Linked DNA regions of Glaciimonas sp. PCH181. Each later gene encodes a partner of the first gene's protein in a complex. Links are inferred from orthologs where the notes say so. Each region holds a gene or a part of one and is shown on either strand. Other genes may lie near its edges. The genes, in order: groL and metK.

Region 1 (9,746 bases):
GACAGCGTTTCAGTTGGGCGTAAATAAAGTCAGCTGGCTATTGATCCGTTTCATGATGGTCATGACGCCGATCGTATTTTTTCTGAATGGTTTTACCAAGGGCGATTGGGTTGAGGCCTTTTTATTCGGTCTCTCCGTAGCAGTCGGCCTGACGCCGGAAATGCTGCCGATGATTGTCACTTCGACGCTGGCTAAGGGTGCGGTTGCCTTGTCACGTAAAAAAGTGATCGTTAAACGCCTGGATGCGATTCAAAATTTTGGCGCAATGGACGTGCTGTGCACCGACAAAACCGGCACGCTGACACAGGACAAAATTTTTCTTGAGCGTCATACCGATATTCTCGGTAAGCCAGATGATCTAGTGCTGGAATACGCTTATCTGAACAGCCACTATCAAACCGGTCTGAAAAATCTGCTGGATGTGGCCGTCCTTGACCACGCAGAACTCCAACGTGAAATGGCCTTGGCCTCGGCCTATCGCAAGGTCGATGAAATTCCATTCGATTTTCAGCGTCGCCGCATGTCGGTCGTGGTCAGCGAGCGTGAGGATCATCATGAATTGATCTGCAAAGGCGCGGTTGAGGAAATCGTTTCTGTCTGCACGCATGCCCGTCACAATGGCACTGTCGTGCCATTCACTGCCGAGCTGCTCAAAGAAATTCACGAGACCACCGCCAGCCTGAATGCGGAAGGTTTACGGGTGGTTGCGGTTGCGGCCAAAGATTTGCCGCCGACCAAGGAAGTGTATGGCGTTGCCGATGAGTCGGATCTGGTCTTGATTGGTTATATTGCCTTCCTCGATCCACCGAAAGAATCGACTAAACCAGCGCTGGATGCACTGAAAAAACATGGCGTTACCGTCAAAATTTTGACCGGCGATAACCAACTGGTCACCGCCAAAATCTGTCGTCAGGTCGGATTGACTGTCGATGGCATGCTGCTAGGTTCCGATGTCGAGAATATGAGCGACGCGGACCTCGCCATTGCGGTTGAAAAAACCACGGTATTTGCCAAGCTCAGCCCGGATCATAAAGAACGCATCGTCCGCAGGCTGCATGACAATGGTCACGTAGTCGGGTTCATGGGCGATGGCATTAACGATGCCCCGGCGTTACGCGCAGCAGACATCGGTATTTCGGTCGATACAGCGGTCGATATCGCTAAAGAAGCCGCCGATATCATCCTGCTGGAAAAAAGTTTGATGGTGCTGGAAGAAGGCGTTTTAGAAGGTCGCAAGACGTTCGCAAACATGCTGAAGTACATCAAAATGACGGCCAGCTCGAATTTTGGGAATGTCTTTTCTGTACTGGTTGCCAGTGCCTTCCTGCCGTTCCTGCCGATGCTGCCCTTGCATCTGCTCGTACAAAATCTGCTTTACGATATTTCTCAAATCACGATTCCGTTCGACAACGTGGATAAGGAATTTTTAGAAAAACCGCAGCGTTGGGATCCTAAGGAAATCGGTCGTTTTATGATCTTTTTCGGGCCGATCAGCTCGATCTTCGATATCGCGACATTTGCGTTGCTGTGGTACATCTTTGGGGCCAATACGAACGAACATCAAACGCTGTTTCAGTCAGGTTGGTTCATCGAAGGCTTGCTATCGCAAACCCTGATTGTGCATATGATTCGGACCAGAAAAATACCGTTCTTCCAAAGCCGTGCTTCGTGGGCGCTGATGAGCATGACCGTCATCATTATGGCGATAGGGATTTTACTGCCGATGTCGCCGCTAGCGCATTACTTCAAGCTGCAAGCGCTGCCACTGAGCTATTTCCCTTGGTTGTTGCTGATTTTGGGCGCGTATGCAGTGCTGACGCAGATGATGAAGGGTTGGTATGCGAAGCGGTATGGCTGGCAGTAAAGCCTCTGCGTAAAACAAGATGTAGCGCACAAAAACGGACAGCCTCGGCTGTCCGTTTTTTTTGGAAAAGTATTCATATGAACCGGCCTGAAAATGGCCGTTAATCATAATGAGACAAAGGTTGAACCAGCAGAAAACGCCTGACTTTTAGCCTGACGTTTATTCAGATCAGGAAATCAAACCCGCCGCGATATTGATCGATAGCCCCAAAATCGCCGAATTAAACAAAAATGTCAGCACCGACTGAACCAGCACTACTTTGCGCATTGAGCGGGTCATCACGCTGACATCTGAAGTCTGTACCGCAACCGCCAACGTGAACGAGAAATACAGAAAATCCCAGTAATCCGGATTCTTTTCCTCATCAGGAAAACGCAACGGCAGCTTATCCTCATCCGCGCTGTAAAACAGCCGGGCGTAATGCAACGTGAACATGGTTGCGACTAAAAACCATGAGCCGAGCACGGTCAGTCCGGTGAATAAATAGCGAACTTCTTTCGGGCCCGGCAAAAAATCCTTCGCCTGAGACAACCCAAAAACGACCGCGACGATGCTTGAACTCGCGGCGATGCAAATCAACACCAAAATCGTGGTGTCGTTCTCATCCTCGATGGCGGCGCGGCATTTTACTTGCTCCGATCCTGCCCGCACCATCATCCACCAGACGGTAATCAGATAACCCCAAACCCCGGCATTCCAGCTAATTAACCCACGCGTAATCGGCGATCCGTGCGGCTGTAAGGCCCAAATGACGATGCCGAAGATGAAAGCGATGACCAGACGCGGATGGGTATGGAAAAGCAGATTTTTAAGACTATAAAAAAAACGTAAGCTCATGCTGAGACCTTAAAAAATGGAGATTTCACACTTTTGCAAAGGAGTTAATCCGACAATCATTGCATCGGTTGGCAATTGTAGCGGCTTGGCTGCGGGTACGCTCTTGAGTTTTGAGCAGCTCATATAGATATAAAACAACTGCAACGTAGTTGTCATTAATCAATTAAGAGATCGGACGTTCATTCCGCGTTGGCTAAAAGTGTCACCGCCAAGGGCAATTCGGCATTGTAGGAAAATAAAAAGAAAAGTAAAAAATATCCACTCTTGAAAAATCAACTAACCACCCCTATACTTAGCACTCGTTAGGTGAGAGTGCTAACAATCTCCCTGGCCTAGTCACTTTTTCTGTGCGGCGCATCGTAAAAGCCAAACTAATCGGTGCAGTCTTGTTTGCTGCGATGTTGCTGCAAAAATCATAACTTGTTGAATTTGAAGGAGTCACACATGAATCTTCGTCCTTTGCATGATCGCGTCATCGTTAAACGTCTCGACATCGAAACTAAAACCGCATCAGGTATCGTTCTGCCAGAGGCAGCAGCTGAAAAACCGGATCAAGGTGAAGTTCTGGCCATCGGTAACGGCAAAATTTTGGAAGACGGCAAAGTACGTCCATTGGCAGTTAAAGTCGGCGATCGCGTTTTGTTCGGCAAATATGCTGGTCAAGTTGTGAAGATCGAAGGCGAAGAACTGCTGGTAATGCGCGAAGAAGATTTGTTCGCCGTCGTCGAAAGCAAGTAATTCATTGTGCATTGTGTAGGCAGGTTGAAGCGATTCGGCAAGATGCGATAGCGCGTTTAACCAAGTTTTAAGCTGATCTACACATCATATTCAACCGTATTCAGGAGAATAAACATGGCAGCAAAGCAAGTAATTTTTGGTGATGACGCACGCGCTAAGATCGTCAACGGCGTTAACGTGTTGGCAAATGCAGTTAAAGTCACTCTGGGCCCTAAAGGCCGTAACGTCGTTCTGGAGCGCAGCTTCGGTGCCCCTACCGTTACTAAAGACGGTGTTTCAGTTGCGAAAGAAATCGAACTGAAAGACAAGCTGGAAAACATGGGTGCGCAACTGGTTAAAGAAGTTGCTTCCAAAACGTCAGACAACGCTGGTGACGGTACAACTACTGCAACAGTATTGGCTCAAGCAATCGTGCGCGAAGGCTTCAAATACGTTGCTGCTGGTTTCAACCCAACTGACCTGAAGCGCGGTATCGACAAAGCTGTTGTCGCCATCGTTGCAGAAATCAAAAACCTGGCTAAACCAACGACAACAAGCAAAGAAATCGCGCAAGTCGGTTCGATTTCAGCTAACTCCGACACCGATATCGGTGAAATCATTGCCAAGGCAATGGACAAAGTCGGTAAAGAAGGTGTTATCACAGTTGAAGACGGCAAATCACTGGAAAACGAACTAGACATCGTTGAAGGTATGCAATTTGACCGTGGCTATCTGTCACCGTACTTCATCAACAACCAAGAAAAACAAGTTGTTGCTCTGGAACAGCCTTATGTTCTGTTGTTCGACAAAAAAATCTCTAACATCCGTGACCTTCTTCCGGTATTGGAGCAAGTCGCTAAGTCGGGCCGTCCACTGCTGATCATCGCAGAAGACGTCGAAGGCGAAGCACTGGCAACTCTGGTTGTCAACAACATCCGCGGTATCCTGAAAACTGCTGCTGTTAAAGCACCAGGCTTTGGCGATCGTCGTAAAGCTATGTTGGAAGACATCGCTATCCTGACCGGTGGTCAAGTGATTGCAGAAGAAGTCGGCCTGACACTGGAAAAAGTGACTCTGGCAGAACTCGGTCAAGCACAACGTATCGAAATCAGCAAAGAAAACACCATCATCATCGATGGCGCTGGCGAAGCAATCTCGATCGAAGGACGCGTTAAACAAATCCGCGCTCAAATCGAAGAAGCAAGCTCAGACTACGACCGTGAAAAATTGCAAGAACGTGTCGCTAAGTTGGCTGGCGGTGTTGCTCTGATCAAAGTCGGTGCAGCTACCGAAGTTGAAATGAAAGAAAAGAAAGCACGCGTTGAAGATGCATTGCACGCTACTCGCGCTGCAGTCGAAGAAGGCGTAGTTCCTGGCGGCGGCGTGGCTTTCCTGCGCGCACGTGCAAACGTCAAGGACCTGAAAGGCGACAACGCCGATCAAGAAGCTGGTATCAAAATCGTGCTGCGCGCGATTGAAGAGCCACTGCGTCAAATCGTATTCAACGCAGGCGATGAGCCATCGGTTGTCATCAATGCAGTTCTGGCTGGCACTGGTAACTACGGTTACAACGCTGCCAACGGTACTTACGGTGACTTGGTTGAGCTGGGTGTTCTTGATCCAGCAAAAGTTACACGTTCAGCACTGCAAAATGCAGCTTCGGTTGCTGGCCTGATCCTGACTACTGACGCAATGATCGCTGAATTGCCAGAAGACGGCAAATCAGCTGGCGGCATGGGCGGCGGTATGGGTGGTATGGGCGGCATGGGTGGCATGGACGGCATGATGTAATGTGAGATTGATCTTCGACAACTGTATCTAGCGGCGCAATCTTGTGGCCTGCGATGCTCACCGTACATGCTACGGCTGCGCTTCTCGGCCACAATCTTCCACCGCTAGATACGATTCTCAACGATCACACAGAGTTGGCTGATATTTCTTCTTTCGTTTTTTGAGGATGTATTGGTTGATTAATAAAAAGCCCACAGTGATGTGGGCTTTTTATTGTCTGAATGAAAAGTACAGACGCTCTAATTTTAAAAAAGGGAAAACCGTCGTCAATACGTGCCTGAAGGCGCGAAATCCCTTTTCAAAATAGAACACGTATTAGCAGATTATATGGATGAAGGAGTCGCAGTCAGGCGCTCCCGTGGCCTATCCGCCCTTGCAGCTTGCACGACGTTCTGGCTATGTGAAACTCGCGGGCGCTTTCGCATCTCCACTCAACAACATGAAAAGAGAATATCGATTTCATGAGAAAGCGTGGGTGTCTTCATGAAAACGAAAATGCCGCGCAAAAAATAGATTTAACTACAAGATAAATCTTATATAGAAAACGGTTATAACCCTATACCAAAAAGATACTTTCCCCGAGTACAAAATCCTTATAAAATAAGCACTTACAAAAAAATTATATTGGCGGCAGATTGTCGGAGTCAGAGACAGTCGGCTGCCTTTTTTTATGCTGAAATGATAAAAATTCAAGCAGTTACCCAGCGGTTCGAGGGGGCTAATGGTCCGGTGGATGCGGTACGCAACGTTGATCTGACGATTAACAAGGGCGAAATCTTCGGCATTATTGGTCGCAGCGGCGCTGGCAAAAGTACGTTAGTGCGCACGCTTAATCTTCTCAACCGCCCTACTTCGGGCAAGATCATCGTTGATGGCAAAGATTTGACAGCACTGAGTGCCGATCAATTGCGCGCAGCGCGGCGTGAAATCGGTATGATTTTTCAGCACTTTAATTTGTTGTCGTCACGCACTGTCTACGACAATATCGCACTGCCGCTGGAACTGACAGGGATGTCGAAAAGCGACATCAGCAAAAAAGTCACACCGTTGCTAGAGCTAGTCGGCCTGACTGCGCTGAAAGATCGCTATCCGGCTCAAATCAGTGGCGGCCAGAAGCAGCGCGTGGGAATTGCGCGCGCGCTTGCCAATGCGCCTAAAGTATTACTATCGGACGAGGCCACATCGGCACTTGACCCTGAAACGACGCGGTCGATTTTAGAACTGCTGCGCAAAATCAATCAAGAACTAGGCCTGACCATCGTCCTTATCACGCATCAAATGGAAGTGATCAAAATGATCTGCGACCGGATGGCCGTTATGGAAGCCGGGGAAGTGATCGAATACGGTCAGGTAATCGATATCTTCCGCGCCCCCAAACATCCGGTGACCCGCTCAATGATTGGCGATGTTATCGCACAAGATTTGCCTGCCGGCGTCTTGCAGCGCTTGCGCACACGACTGGCGGGTAGCGATGCTGGCGATGGCACCGACCATTTGTTCCGCCTGGCATTTACGGGCGACAGCGTTAATCAACCGCTGCTATCCGAAGTTGTGCGTAAATTCAATTTGGATTTCAGTATTTTGCACGGCCAGATCGATGAAATTCAAGGTCAGGCGTTTGGTTCCTTGGCAATTTTAGCCAACGGCGGCAGCGCCGATATCGCAGCAGCAATGCAGTACTTAAGCGCGCAAGGCGTGACGGTAGAGGAGTTAAATCATGTCATCTGAAATGCTCGATCTTTTCATTTCTTCGTTCGGCGAGACGCTGATGATGGTTGGCATATCAGGCATTTTGGGTGCCATTTTAGGGATTCCGCTGGGGATTGCGCTGCATCTGACGGGCCGCGATGGCGTGCTGCCGAGTCTGGCTTTTAATCGCGTTGCCGGGCTGATCGTCAATGCAGTCCGCTCTACACCTTTCATCATTTTGCTGGTGGCAGTGATTCCATTCACGCGCTTTTTTGTCGGCACGTCCATCGGCACCGCTGCGGCGATTGTACCGCTGACTCTGGCATCGGCCCCGTTCATTGCGCGCTTGGTCGAGACCGCGCTGCGTGAGGTGGATCGTGGTCTGATCGAAGCTGCGCAAGCCATGGGCGCATCGACCTGGCAAATCGTCTACAAAGTGCTGGTGCCAGAAGCGTTCGCCGGTATCATCGCCGGATTGACGATTACTTTTGTTAGTCTGGTCGGCTACTCGGCGATGGCCGGTGCGATTGGCGGCGGCGGTCTGGGCGATCTTGGTATCCGTTACGGCTATCAACGATTTTTGCCGGAAGTCATGCTGGCTGTAGTACTGATTTTGATTGTCTTTGTACAGCTGGTACAAACCCTGGGCGATATTCTGGTGCGTCGTTTAAGTCACAAATAAATATTACTTTCACGCATAAAAAATCTGAATTGTTGTAAGTCATCCCTAGAAAGGAAAGAAATGAATCGTCGTCAATTAGTCCAATTTTTTGCTGGTTTAGGCGTCGTCGCCAGCTTGATATCCGCACCTGTATTTGCGCAGGAAAAAACGATCAAGATCGGCGCTACCGGCGGCCCTCATGCTGAAATCCTTGAAGTGGTGAAAAAGATCGCCGCTAAAGATGGCCTGAATATTCAGATCGTCGAGTTCAGCGATTACGTTCAACCTAACGCCGCCTTGGCTGCGCGTGATCTTGACGCAAATAGCTATCAGCATTTGCCTTATCTGGAAGCGCAAATCAAAGATCGCGGTTACAAGCTGAGCAATGTCGGCTACACCATCACTTTCCCAATGGGCATTTATTCTAAAAAAATAAAGTCATTGAAAGACCTGAAAGCTGGTGCGCGTATCGGTGTACCGAACGACCCGACTAACGGCGGACGTGCTTTGCTGTTATTGCAAGCCCAGGGATTGTTGAAGCTTAAAGCCAACGCAGGGTTACAAGCCACACCGTTAGATATCGTTGAAAATCCAAAGAAATTGAAAATCCTGGAAATCGACGCAGCGCAGTTACCGCGTTCGCTAGATGATCTCGATGCCGCTGCGATCAATGGTAATTTCGCAGAAAAAGCAGGTCTCAGCCCGACTAAAGATGGTATCGCTATCGAAGCCGCACGCGGCCCTTACGCCAATATCATTGCCGTGCGTACTGAGGATAAAGACAAGCCGTGGGTTGCTAAACTGCTCAAGGCTTACCATAGCCCTGAAGTGAAGCAGTTTGTCATCGATCAATACAAAAATTCGGTGATTACTTCCTGGTAAAAATAGCATGGTCTGTAGCTGCTTCAGTGGCTGACGCAACTACGATCTGCTAAATATCCGCAGGGTTAAAGGGCGAGGTAAATCGTAAAGATTTCCTCGCCCTAATTACGTCCGCCAATCAGCGCAACGTGTACGTCCGCTGATCAATGTGCGTATATATCCGATGAGCGCAGCACGTAGATCAACTGATCCACGCAACATGCACATCAAATTTGATCAGCTATTTTCCAATTTTTTAGTCGTCTGCGGCATCTCCACCATGACCGCCTGACCTGGAACTGTGCAACCAGTCGAACAACATTTTCCCGGTTGTTTATTGGCAGAAATTGCCCGACCCGGCTCTTCCACTAAGCCACGATCTAACAAACGTTCAACCAATTCCACCTTGCTGCCGATCGGATAATTGCGATAAATTTCCTGCTTCATTGCCGCTGGCGATCCACCGCCGTGCAAGCTGATCACAGAATACCAGCCGCCCTGATACGAGGCGGTTAAATCCTCGATAAAACGCGCCGTCTGTATCCGCTTTTCATAAGGCACATCTGGATTCGCCCGCAGCACTTCCGACAGAGTCGCCGCAGTCGCCGGATTATGGTCCTCGTCCGGTCCTGGCAACGCAACAATCAATCCTCCCGAAACATAGTGCGCGATGCGATGCATATCGTAGATTTGCGTCGATAACAGCAATTTACCGATATTAGAAAAGACCGGATCGGGGACAAAGCTGTTCGATCCTTCATCCATTTTGGCGTATACCGATGAGGCCACGCCGCAAGCGTAAAAACCCTCTGTAATCTTGATCAACTCCACCATTTGTTCGCGCAGATGATTTTCCTTGCCCGGATCAAAACCGTTCGCCTCGCACATTAGCGCCCCTGCGCCTATCAGCAAATCGCCAAAACCGGCACGTGCGCCGATGCAGCTGTGCCGATGATGCGTCGCGTAGTTATAGGTCATATAGCCGGAATGCTCCCATTCACCCGCATAGAACACGCGCTCCCAGGGGACGAACACTTTATCGAAAATGACCACGCCCGTAGATTGACCAAACTTATTGCTGAACAACGCCGCTTTCTCACCCGGACGTCCCGCCGGACGCGCCACAATCGTCAATCCCGGTGCGTCACAAGGAACCGCGCAGCAAACCGCGAACTCCGCATCTTGCTCCGACATATTTCGACAAGGCATGACCAGAAACTCATGCATATACGGCGCGCCAGTCACGATGGCTTTGGTGCCCGAAATAAGGATGCCTTTTGCAGTGCGCTCAACAATATGCACGTAGGTATCGGGATTGGCTTGCTC
Region 2 (9,713 bases), 1.2 Mb from region 1 along the record:
TGCCATGTCGGAGCTAAAACGGTCGACATCCGGCGAGCACAGGACTAACAATCCGAATGTGCTTTCGGCGCTATCTACGCGTAATGGGAGCATGGCGATAGATTGCATGTCAGCCGGATTTTCAAACCATGTGGCGGCCTCAAAATCATTATTAGCACCGCAAAACGGGACGCTCAGACTATTCGCAAAAAGTTTGGAGTCGGCAGATGCTGGTGCGGCAAACCACGTATGTGAAAACGCCTCGGCGACGTTCCAGAGTCGCAGTGTGGCCTGAGGGACATTAAATATGGTTTGTAATCCGCTGACCAAGGTGTGCGGCATATCGACGTCGTTACGCGCCATTAGCAGACTGCGTGACCAGACTTGTAGTTTTTCGGCGATGGTGTCGTTCTCTTGTGCGTTACGTATCATGTCGGCGAGACGGAGGTCCTGGACTTTGATTTTTTCCCGCAATATTTCCATTTGCCGCTCTTGCAAGGAAATAGCGCGTCCCAACAATGGGCTCGTCAACTTGATTTTTCCTAAGAGCTCAGCATGCTCTTCAAAGAAGCGGGGCGTTTCGGCAAGATATTGTGCGACGGTGTCTGCGTCGAGATGGCTGCTCATGGTGTAGGTGTCTTGAGACGAGTGAGAATGAATGACCGAGAGTATCACCGCTATGACATTCAATGACAACTATTGCCGATATTGGGCATCGACATTTTGGCGCTGAAAAACAAAAGGCCCACATGAAGAATCATGTGGGCCTTTCGGATTTCTAGCTAAGTAGGCAATTCTGCGTTACCGCAGAACTGACTAACTTAAATTAGAACTTGTGACGGATACCAACAGTAACAGCAGTTTGGTTGTTGCTGCCACCAGTAGTGTCGCCCAATATGCCTGGGTTGATAGCATCTTTAGCACGCAGGTACGAAGCAAAAGCATACAAGTCAGTACGCTTCGACAAGAAGTAGTCAGTACCCAAGTTGAATTGAGTCAGCTTACCTTTTTGTGAACCAGCATCAACGAAAGTCAATTTGCTGTACTGAACACTAGCCAGCAAATGCAAAGGTGCTGTCAAAGCGTAGTTAGTACCCAATTCGAAGATGTCAGCTTTGCTATTGTTGATACTACCAATAGTGAATGTGCCAGCTGGTACTAGGCCGCCAGGAACAGCGCCTGTAGTAGTTGCCAATGGCTGTTTAACACGTGACCAGTTACCGTACAGACGGGCTGGACCAACTTGATAGCTAGCACCAAGACTAAATGTCTTCAGAGCTGTGTCGCCTGGGTTGCCAGCAGTAAATACTGTAGCGTTAGTCAGGGATACATCGCTAGGTGTAGCGCCTTTTTTCGATTGGTAGTAAGTAGCGAACAAGCCCAATGGACCGTTAGCATATTGACCACCCAGACCGAACGATTGGCCAGCTGTAGTTTGACCAGCTGTTTCGCCGAAACCGTAGATCGCGCTAGCTGTGAAGCCAGACAAGCTTGGTGTGTTGTAACGGATCGAATTTTGGGTACGTGTACCTTCCAAACGGTCCAGATTGTGGCCAACTGCACCAGTTACGCCACCGAAATCTTGAACCGAAGTCCATTGGCTTACGTCATCAGTGATGTCAGTTTGACGACCTAGCAGGACTGTACCGAAGTTGTCACCGCTCAGACCAACAACTGATTTACGACGGAAAAGATTTGTCGAACCTTTGTCGCCTTGCAATGCACCTGTGTCATTTGCAAAACCGGCTTCCAATTGGAACACTGCTTTCAAACCGCCGCCCAGATCTTCAACGCCTTTGAAACCCAGACGTGAACCTTGGATGTTGCCCGAAGTCAGAGCAAATTTGCTGCCAGTTTTGCCAGTTGTAGCGTTCAGTGCTTTGTTTGTATAAGTAACGCCAGTATCAACGATACCGTAGATTGTTACAGAGCTTTGAGCTTGTGCTGCACCTGCGATTGCGCCTAGTACGGCCAGTGCGATTAGTGATTTCTTCATTTGACGTCCTTTATTTGGAAAGCCTGCTTTAAGGATCCGTACATCTGTCGGATGGGAGAACAGTAATAGGTCCGGCTGCGTGCGCCGGTGGTTTGGTCTTCTGTCGCGCTATAAATTGGTCGAAATTGGGTCGGGTTGATGATTCTGTTGTATTTTTGTGACACAAAGCAGGCTCAGGACCGTTTGAGTTGTTCATTTTCTGCCCACATTCGAATCAGACTTCTGGCGCAGATCGGTGTTAAATCGCGGGGAAGTCAGCGCTTTAGATGTAGATCGAATATGTTGTCATTTATTAAAGTGTTGGCATGTGCTGGACGTCAAACTCCATGAACGCGTCGCAAAAATAAAAGTGGACCTATTAGTTTCTGCGGCAATTCCTTAAAAGGTTTTTTGAGGAAAAGTAATAAGTTGCCTAAATTTTGTTTCTAGTTGGAATGCGTTGGCGATAGATAAGATTTTTTGGTGCATTTTCGGCGAACTATGCCGTGTTTCTCACTATTTCTGGCGCGCCAAAATGGTGAATCTTTAAGAATGTCAAAAAAATACAATATGTTGTATTAAAGATGCGAACTTAATTGGAATTCAGTATCAAATAAAGGATTCTTAATTTATCGGAGATAATTTACGCTTTTGCGTGATGGGTGTTTATGGCTAAACGGGAAGACTTGGCGATTATTCGTGCTGCGCGGGCTGGGCAGGGCGCAGCTCAGCTTGCGCTGGGAAAGCGTTACCTGTTTGGTGGCAACGGATTGCCGCAGAGCTTTCCTACTGCTTTGCACTGGCTGGATCGCGCCGCACAGCAGCAGGAAGCGGATGCATGGATATTAATTGGCAGTCATATCCCGTTGGATGTTGCACTTGGTGCAAGTAATCAACACGATATCTGCGCATGGTATGAGCGCGCGTTTGACGCTGGCGTGATGCAAGCGGGGTTGATTCTGGCCCAATTAGTATTACGCGATAGCGAGGCACTTCAAAGCGCGGCGTTCCGTGACTTTGGCGCGAAGGCATTAAAAGCGCTGGAAACGGCGGCGCATGCTGGCATTCCGGAAGCGCAGTGGTTGCTGGCCCAATATGCTGCGAGATCCAAGGTGGCGACGTCGCTACATCCGGCAGAATACAACGGCAATGCTGTTAATAAGAGTAAGGATGAACTTGTTGGAAGTAATAGCGCTGCGCGGGGGCTATTCCAGCCTCAGACGATGTCAGTTGAGAGCGATACCAGCGGCATGACGCTTGAGTGGACGGCAAGGGCGGCTGATGCTGGCGTCATGCAAGCCCAACATGCGTTGGCGCAAATCGCCTGGGATAATCAGGACTGGCCTGTATTTTTAGAGCGCGGTTTGCCGCTCGCACGTGCAGTAGCGCAACAATACGGTGGAGATTTAGCGCAATTGCATGCCCCTTCAGAGGCATTGGCACGGCGCTTGGGTGAGGCAAATCTGTTGCTGCTAACGCGTTGTGCCCGCGCCTTGATGATGACCACGGACTTTGACGTCAACGAAGTTCAGCAATTTTTAGAGCTGGCAGCGTCCGCTGATGACAAATCGGCTCAGCTGGATTTGGGATTATGGTACGCCCGCATGGATAGCGACGGAGAGCGGATTGTTGTTGGTGCAGGTTCCGCCAATTATAAAAAAGCGATCCGCTGGCTGACGCAGGCGGGTGAGCGTGGTTTGTCTGAAGCCTGGTATGCGTTGTCGCGAATATATTTAAAGTCCGAATTTTCTCAGCGTAATTTGAACGATATGCAGCGCCATCTGGAGCACGCCGCTGAAATGGGCCATCGCGCCGCTCAGCTGGAATGCGGCGTCAGTGCCTGGCGCAATCGACGTGAAAAACTGACCAACGATGTACAAGCGGTGTATTGGCTGCAAAAAGCCGCGATTCAGGGAAGTGATGTTGCGCAGACATTATTGTCAAAAATTGCCGATAGGGCCCGTCCGAAGACTTGGGCATTGGCCGCGAAAGAGCAATTAACGCGCGAGTTGGTGGCCAGCCATCCATTTTTGGCGGCGCGGATCGAACTTGCGCTGCTATTTGGTTTAAGCCGCCCCGAAGCGTTACTGCTGGATTTGAATCAGGCGGATTGCGGCCATTGTCTGGTGGTGGATATTCGTATGTCTTACGCGCGCAGCAAACGTCGGTTGGTATTGATTGAAACTGGCGACGAACGGCAGGCATTGAATCGTCTGGCGAGATTGTTTGAAGATGTGGATTGTGGTCCGCACGGTCCCGAGGGAAATTATCGCCAGCGCCTGTATCGTTTTAAGACCGCGCTACCGGCAGCGGCGTTGACCGACGTCGGGACTGATGAAGATGAAGATGCTGCTGAGTTGAGTAGCTAGCGCATGCCTGGGATTTTAAGGGCAAGCTTAAGCAGAGTTCACACCGTTGCTTAAGTTGTTGCCGGCAAAACGGCTATTTTTCGGCAGCTTCATACTCTATTAGTACTAAATCAACTGACTAAGCAGTAGTGTTAACTAAGCACTAAGCACTAAGCACTAAGCACCCATCTCAATTTCGCCCTCAAACACTGTCACCGCAGGACCGGTGAGTTTGACTGGCTGATCAATACCATTCCACGTTATCGATAACGCGCCGCCATGGGTTTCCACTTTTACCGGGGAATCTAACAAGCCGCGTTGGATACCTGCGACGACAGCGGCACACGCGCCAGTTCCGCAGGCCAGTGTTTCGCCAGCACCGCGTTCAAATACCCGCAACTTAATTTGATGGCGGTCAACAATTTGCATAAATCCGGCATTTACCCGTCTAGGGAAGCGCGGATGATGCTCAATAAGCGGACCATCTACGTTTACCGGTGCTGCTTCGGCATCGCTGACGATTTGAATCGCATGCGGATTGCCCATTGATACCACTGAAAACAAAGCACGCTTGCCGTTAATATCGAGAGGCCATAAATTGTCCGCCCCTTCTTGCGTGGCTTGCAATCCGCTGGCGTCGAACGGCACCGATGCGGGCGTCAAAACCGGCGCGCCCATATCAACGCTGATGCTGCCATCGGCTTCCAGCATAGGCTCGATCACGCCGCACATGGTTTCGACTTTGATGGTGCGTTTGTCGGTCAGCCTTTTTTCGGTCACGAACTTGACGAACGCGCGTGCGCCGTTGCCGCATTGCTCAACTTCGCCGCCATCTGCGTTATAAATCCGATAGCGAAAATCGACGCCTGCCGCTTGTGGTTTTTCGACCACCAACATTTGATCCGCGCCTATGCCAAAGCGACGGTCAGCCAATGCCTGCCATTGCGCTGAGGTGAAATCGATATGCTGGCTGATCGCATCAATCACGATGAAATCGTTGCCGGCGCCGTGCATTTTGGTAAATTTGAGTTTCATTGCGTGATTATAGAACTGCCAGAACAAATGGGTATTGTGAATTTCAACCTGTCAATTTGCGAACTAGTAAGGACTAGGTTCGCCCTCTGGCCTGGTCTTGAAGCGTTTATGTGCCCAGAAATACTCTGCCGGTGCTTCTAAGACACGCGCTTCGATGAAGGCATTCATGCGTCGCGTGGCTTCGGAGATGTCATCGCCGGGATAGTTTTCCCAAGCAGGATAAAAGGTGACTTTCCAGCCTTGGTAGCGTGGCAAAAAGGTGGCGATCATCGGCACTACGCTGGCTTTGGTGGCGGCGGCAATTCTGGCGGTCGCTGTCAGTGTTGCTGCGGGAATACCAAAAAAAGGCACGAACTCGGCATCTTTGGTGCCGAAATCCATATCCGGCAGCATGATGAATGGAAAACCTTCACGCATGGCGCGGATGATCGGTTTCACGCCCTGTTCACGCGTGAATAGTTTTACCGGGCGAAAGCGCGAACGGCCTTTTAATAAAGCGGCATCCACGACTTGATCTTGCTGCCTTGAGTAAATAGTGCAAATTGACAACGATGAATTCAGCACTAACGCAATACCGGGGATTTCCAGGCAAACGAAATGCGGGCATAACAAAATGGTCGGACCTGCGCTAAGCGTCTCAAGCGGCAACGCGGAATCGATTTTGATCAATCTTTTGAGACGCGCCTCGGATGCCCACCACAGCACGCTCCGTTCAAGCGCGCTGCGCGAATAGGCTTGGAAATGACGTCGTGCCAGTGCGATACGCTCTGTTTCGGGCATGTCAGGAAAGCACAGCCGCAGATTGGTCAACGTGATCTTGCGACGCGGTTTCATGATAATGAACAACAGTGATCCAAGCGCTTCGCCGAGAGGGCCGAGAATCCACAGCGGCAGCCAATGCGTCAGCCACAATAAAAAAATCAACGCCTTCATGCTTGTCCCTGATTGTCGGCAGAGGGCGCGTTGGGGGCGCTCACGCCGGGCGGCGTCTTATAGCGGTTATAACTCCATATATATTGGGCCGGGCAACGTGCAATGAGTTTTTCCATCGCGATATTGATCGCTTCAGCTTGTTGTTGCGGCGTCGTGCCCAACTCTTCTTCAAACGGCACAAAACGAATCACGAAACCGCGGCCAAATGAAAGTCGCTCTGCGTACGACAAAATAATCGGCGCGCCGCTCATTTGGTGCAATTTAGCCGATAAGGTCATTGTGTAAGCCGGTTTGCCAAAAAAATTAGCCCATACGCCCTCGCCATTTTGCGGTACCTGATCCGGTAACAAACCAATAGCCTGACCTTTTTTGAGCGCTTTTAGCAATGCGCGAACTCCCGTCAGATTCGCAGGCGCAAGATGCAAATTGCGACGTGCGCGGGCGCCTTCAATCAATGGTTTTAACGCAGCTTTACGGGGTGGGCGATACAGTGCTGTAAGCGGGGTTTTTTCGGCAATGGCCTGCGCAATAATTTCAAAACATCCTAAGTGCGGCGTGAGTAATATCACGCCGGTATTGGCGTCAAGAGCGGCTTGCACCAAGTCCCAGTTTTCGATTCGGGCAGTGCGCAACACTTTTTCTGGCGAGGCACACCAGACGAAGGGAAGCTCGAACATACTCTTCCCCGACTCGCGGATCGCTTGCGATAGCTGGCGCTGATAGCCAGCCCTCCCCAAGTTGTCTTTTAATTTGCGCCGATAAGAGGGCGACAGCAGATACACCAGCCAGCCGACCGAAGCGCCAATCGCGTGCAACGCAGATAGCGGTAATCCAGATAACAATTTAAAGAGAGCAACAAGCATTGGAGGAGACCGGAGGCGTTTTGCCGAAATGTTGTAAAAGGCGTAAAATACCACAACGCTGCACTGTCAAAATGACTGTGTGGCAAGTAATACCTCTGTTGTAATGCATTTTTTATAATGATGGTGTCGCTGGATGCAATTTAATATTCACGATATTATTATTTATAGCTGGTCCAAGTTTCATCATATTCATCCGCCGAGTTAATAGACAACTTGCGAAGCGGTATACAAATTTCGCTAAAGCGTCGCAGGCTCTACAGTAGGACTGCGGCATGGTCACCACTGTATTTCTTTTTAGCAGGAGCCTGTCATGACACACGAATACCTCTTCACCTCTGAATCCGTTTCTGAGGGCCATCCCGACAAAGTCGCGGATCAAATTTCCGACGCTATCCTTGATGCTATTTTGGCCCAAGATCCGTTTGCGCGTGTCGCTGCGGAAACATTAGTCAATACCGGTCTGGTTGTTTTAGCTGGCGAAGTTACCACCAACGCCAATGTCGATTACATCAATGTCGCACGTGAGACCATCAAACGCATCGGCTACGACAATGCCGATTATGGCATCGACTACAAAAGCTGCGCAGTACTGGTGGCCTATGACAAGCAATCGCCGGATATCGCCCAAGGCGTCGACGAAGGTCGAGGGATTGATCTTGATCAGGGCGCTGGCGATCAAGGCTTGATGTTCGGTTATGCTTGCGACGAAACGCCTGAATTAATGCCCGCCGCGATTTATTACGCGCACCGCATCGTTGAGCGCCAGTCTCAATTACGCCGTGATGGCCGTTTGCCTTGGCTTCGTCCAGATGCAAAATCCCAAATCACCTTGAAATATGTCGATGGCGTTCCGGTTGGTATCGACACCATCGTATTGTCGACACAACACGCACCAGAAATGCAGCACAAGGCGATCGAAGAAGCTGCCATTGAAGAGATCATTAAGCCGGTGGTGCCGAAGGAATGGCTGCAAAACACCCGTTATCTGGTGAATCCTACCGGCCGTTTTGTGATCGGCGGTCCGCAAGGCGATTGCGGTCTGACCGGACGTAAAATTATTGTGGATACATACGGCGGTGCTGCGCCCCACGGCGGTGGTGCTTTTTCCGGTAAAGACCCGTCTAAAGTCGACCGTTCTGCCGCTTACGCTGGTCGCTATGTCGCCAAGAATATCGTTGCCGCCGGTCTTGCCAGCCGTTGCCAGATTCAAGTGTCGTACGCGATCGGCATCGCTAAACCAACATCGGTGATGGTGACTACTTTCGGCACAGGCAAAATCAGTGACGAAAAGCTGGCGCAATTGGTATTGGAACATTTCGACCTGCGTCCAAAGGGTATTGTGCAGATGCTGGATCTGTTACGGCCGATCTATGAAAAAACTGCTGCATACGGTCACTTTGGCCGCGAAGAGCCGGAGTTTAGCTGGGAGCGGACCGATAAAGCTGCTGCGTTGAAAGCAGCTTTGTAATTTCCCGCGTAACTGCTTGACGGCCTGAAAATAGGAAACGTGAGACGGACTTTTACCGTAAATCGGTGAAGTCTGTTCTCACGTTTTTTTACGTCTGTCGGTCGCTATCGATGCATATCGATTGATATCGGTTGAAAATACGAACACAGACCGAATGTCTGTTCAAAATCGTTCTTTGCTGCCGCGCAAGGACTTGCTACACTGAGTTGTTCCGTTACCAACGGACATTGATGGCACATGCAGCACCGGTATTTCCTCTGGTGTTGATTGTGCTGATTGTGTTTTCAGCGCTCCGGTTAATCCTCTATGGCCTCGTCCAAATCTTCTGCAAGTCAGGCGTCCGTTCCGCGCCGTCCGTTACCACCCAGACTGCGTCCGGTGACGAGTAACGTGTCCCCATTTCGTATTACTGCATGGTTGATTTCGATACTTGGGTTGGTGTTAGTGCTGACCTTGCATTTGCTGACGGCGCTATTGGCCGGATTGTTGGTGTATCAATTAGTACGCTCTTTGACACCGTTAATTCAGCGTCGGTTAACAAGCGAGCGCTCACATCTGATCGCGGTGGTGCTGTTATCGGCGGTGATTATTGGGGCGTTGACTGGCATCATTCTGGGATTGGTCGCCTTCTTTCACGGTGGACCGGATCGGATGCTAGTCATTCAGACCAAGCTGATGGAGGTCATCGATCAGGCGCGGACCCAAGTGCCAACGATGTTGCAGGGATATTTGCCCGACGATATCGCTGGCACCCGGCAGATGGTGACGGAATGGATAGAGTCGCACAACGGTGAATTGACGCTGGCGGGAAAAGAGGCGATCCAAGTCTTTATCCATATTTTGATCGGGATGGTATTGGGCGCGATGGTGGCGTTGAATGCCGAGCATCCGATGCCAATATTGCAGCCATTATCGTCAGAGTTGCTAGGCCGGGTGCAATTGCTGGCCGATGCATTTCGTCGCGTGGTCTTCGCTCAGATCAAAATATCCTTGCTCAACACAACACTAACAGCAATATTCCTGTTGGTGATATTGCGTTTGGCGGGCGTACATTTGCCGTTGACCAAAACCATGATTATCGTCACGTTTTTGGCTGGTTTACTGCCGGTGAT

What was found.
Region 2: the proteins of groL (region 1) and metK are in contact, whole or in part, in a cryo-EM structure (PDB 8P4O), measured with the Escherichia coli proteins. The link is inferred for Glaciimonas sp. PCH181 from one-to-one orthologs.

Annotation. Positions count from the first base shown.
Region 1 is NZ_PYFP01000002.1:399,669-409,414, forward strand. What follows is about bases 2,966-5,881. They hold groL (chaperonin GroEL), read left to right. Parts: upstream 2,966-3,553; coding sequence 3,554-5,209; downstream 5,210-5,881. Other genes in these bases: groES (co-chaperone GroES), read left to right, coding at 3,146-3,439. Outside these bases: mgtA (magnesium-translocating P-type ATPase), read left to right, coding at 1-1,864; C7W93_RS14845 (DUF1345 domain-containing protein), read right to left, coding at 2,033-2,701; C7W93_RS14860 (methionine ABC transporter ATP-binding protein), read left to right, coding at 5,888-6,937; C7W93_RS14865 (methionine ABC transporter permease), read left to right, coding at 6,927-7,580; C7W93_RS14870 (MetQ/NlpA family ABC transporter substrate-binding protein), read left to right, coding at 7,641-8,441; C7W93_RS14875 (4-hydroxyphenylacetate 3-hydroxylase family protein), read right to left, coding at 8,658-9,746.
Region 2 is NZ_PYFP01000002.1:1,614,181-1,623,893, forward strand. What follows is about bases 6,640-9,522. They hold metK (methionine adenosyltransferase), read left to right. Parts: upstream 6,640-7,443; coding sequence 7,444-8,601; downstream 8,602-9,522. Other genes in these bases: C7W93_RS20550 (lysophospholipid acyltransferase family protein), read right to left, coding at 6,640-7,133; C7W93_RS20560 (AI-2E family transporter), read left to right, coding at 8,992-9,522. In the rest of the region: C7W93_RS20525 (DUF484 family protein), read right to left, coding at 1-606; C7W93_RS20530 (porin), read right to left, coding at 806-1,975; C7W93_RS20535 (tetratricopeptide repeat protein), read left to right, coding at 2,623-4,323; dapF (diaminopimelate epimerase), read right to left, coding at 4,480-5,337; C7W93_RS20545 (lipid A biosynthesis acyltransferase), read right to left, coding at 5,401-6,270; more of C7W93_RS20550, read right to left, coding at 6,267-6,639; more of C7W93_RS20560, read left to right, coding at 9,523-9,713. UniProt on the Escherichia coli protein: Catalyzes the formation of S-adenosylmethionine (AdoMet) from methionine and ATP.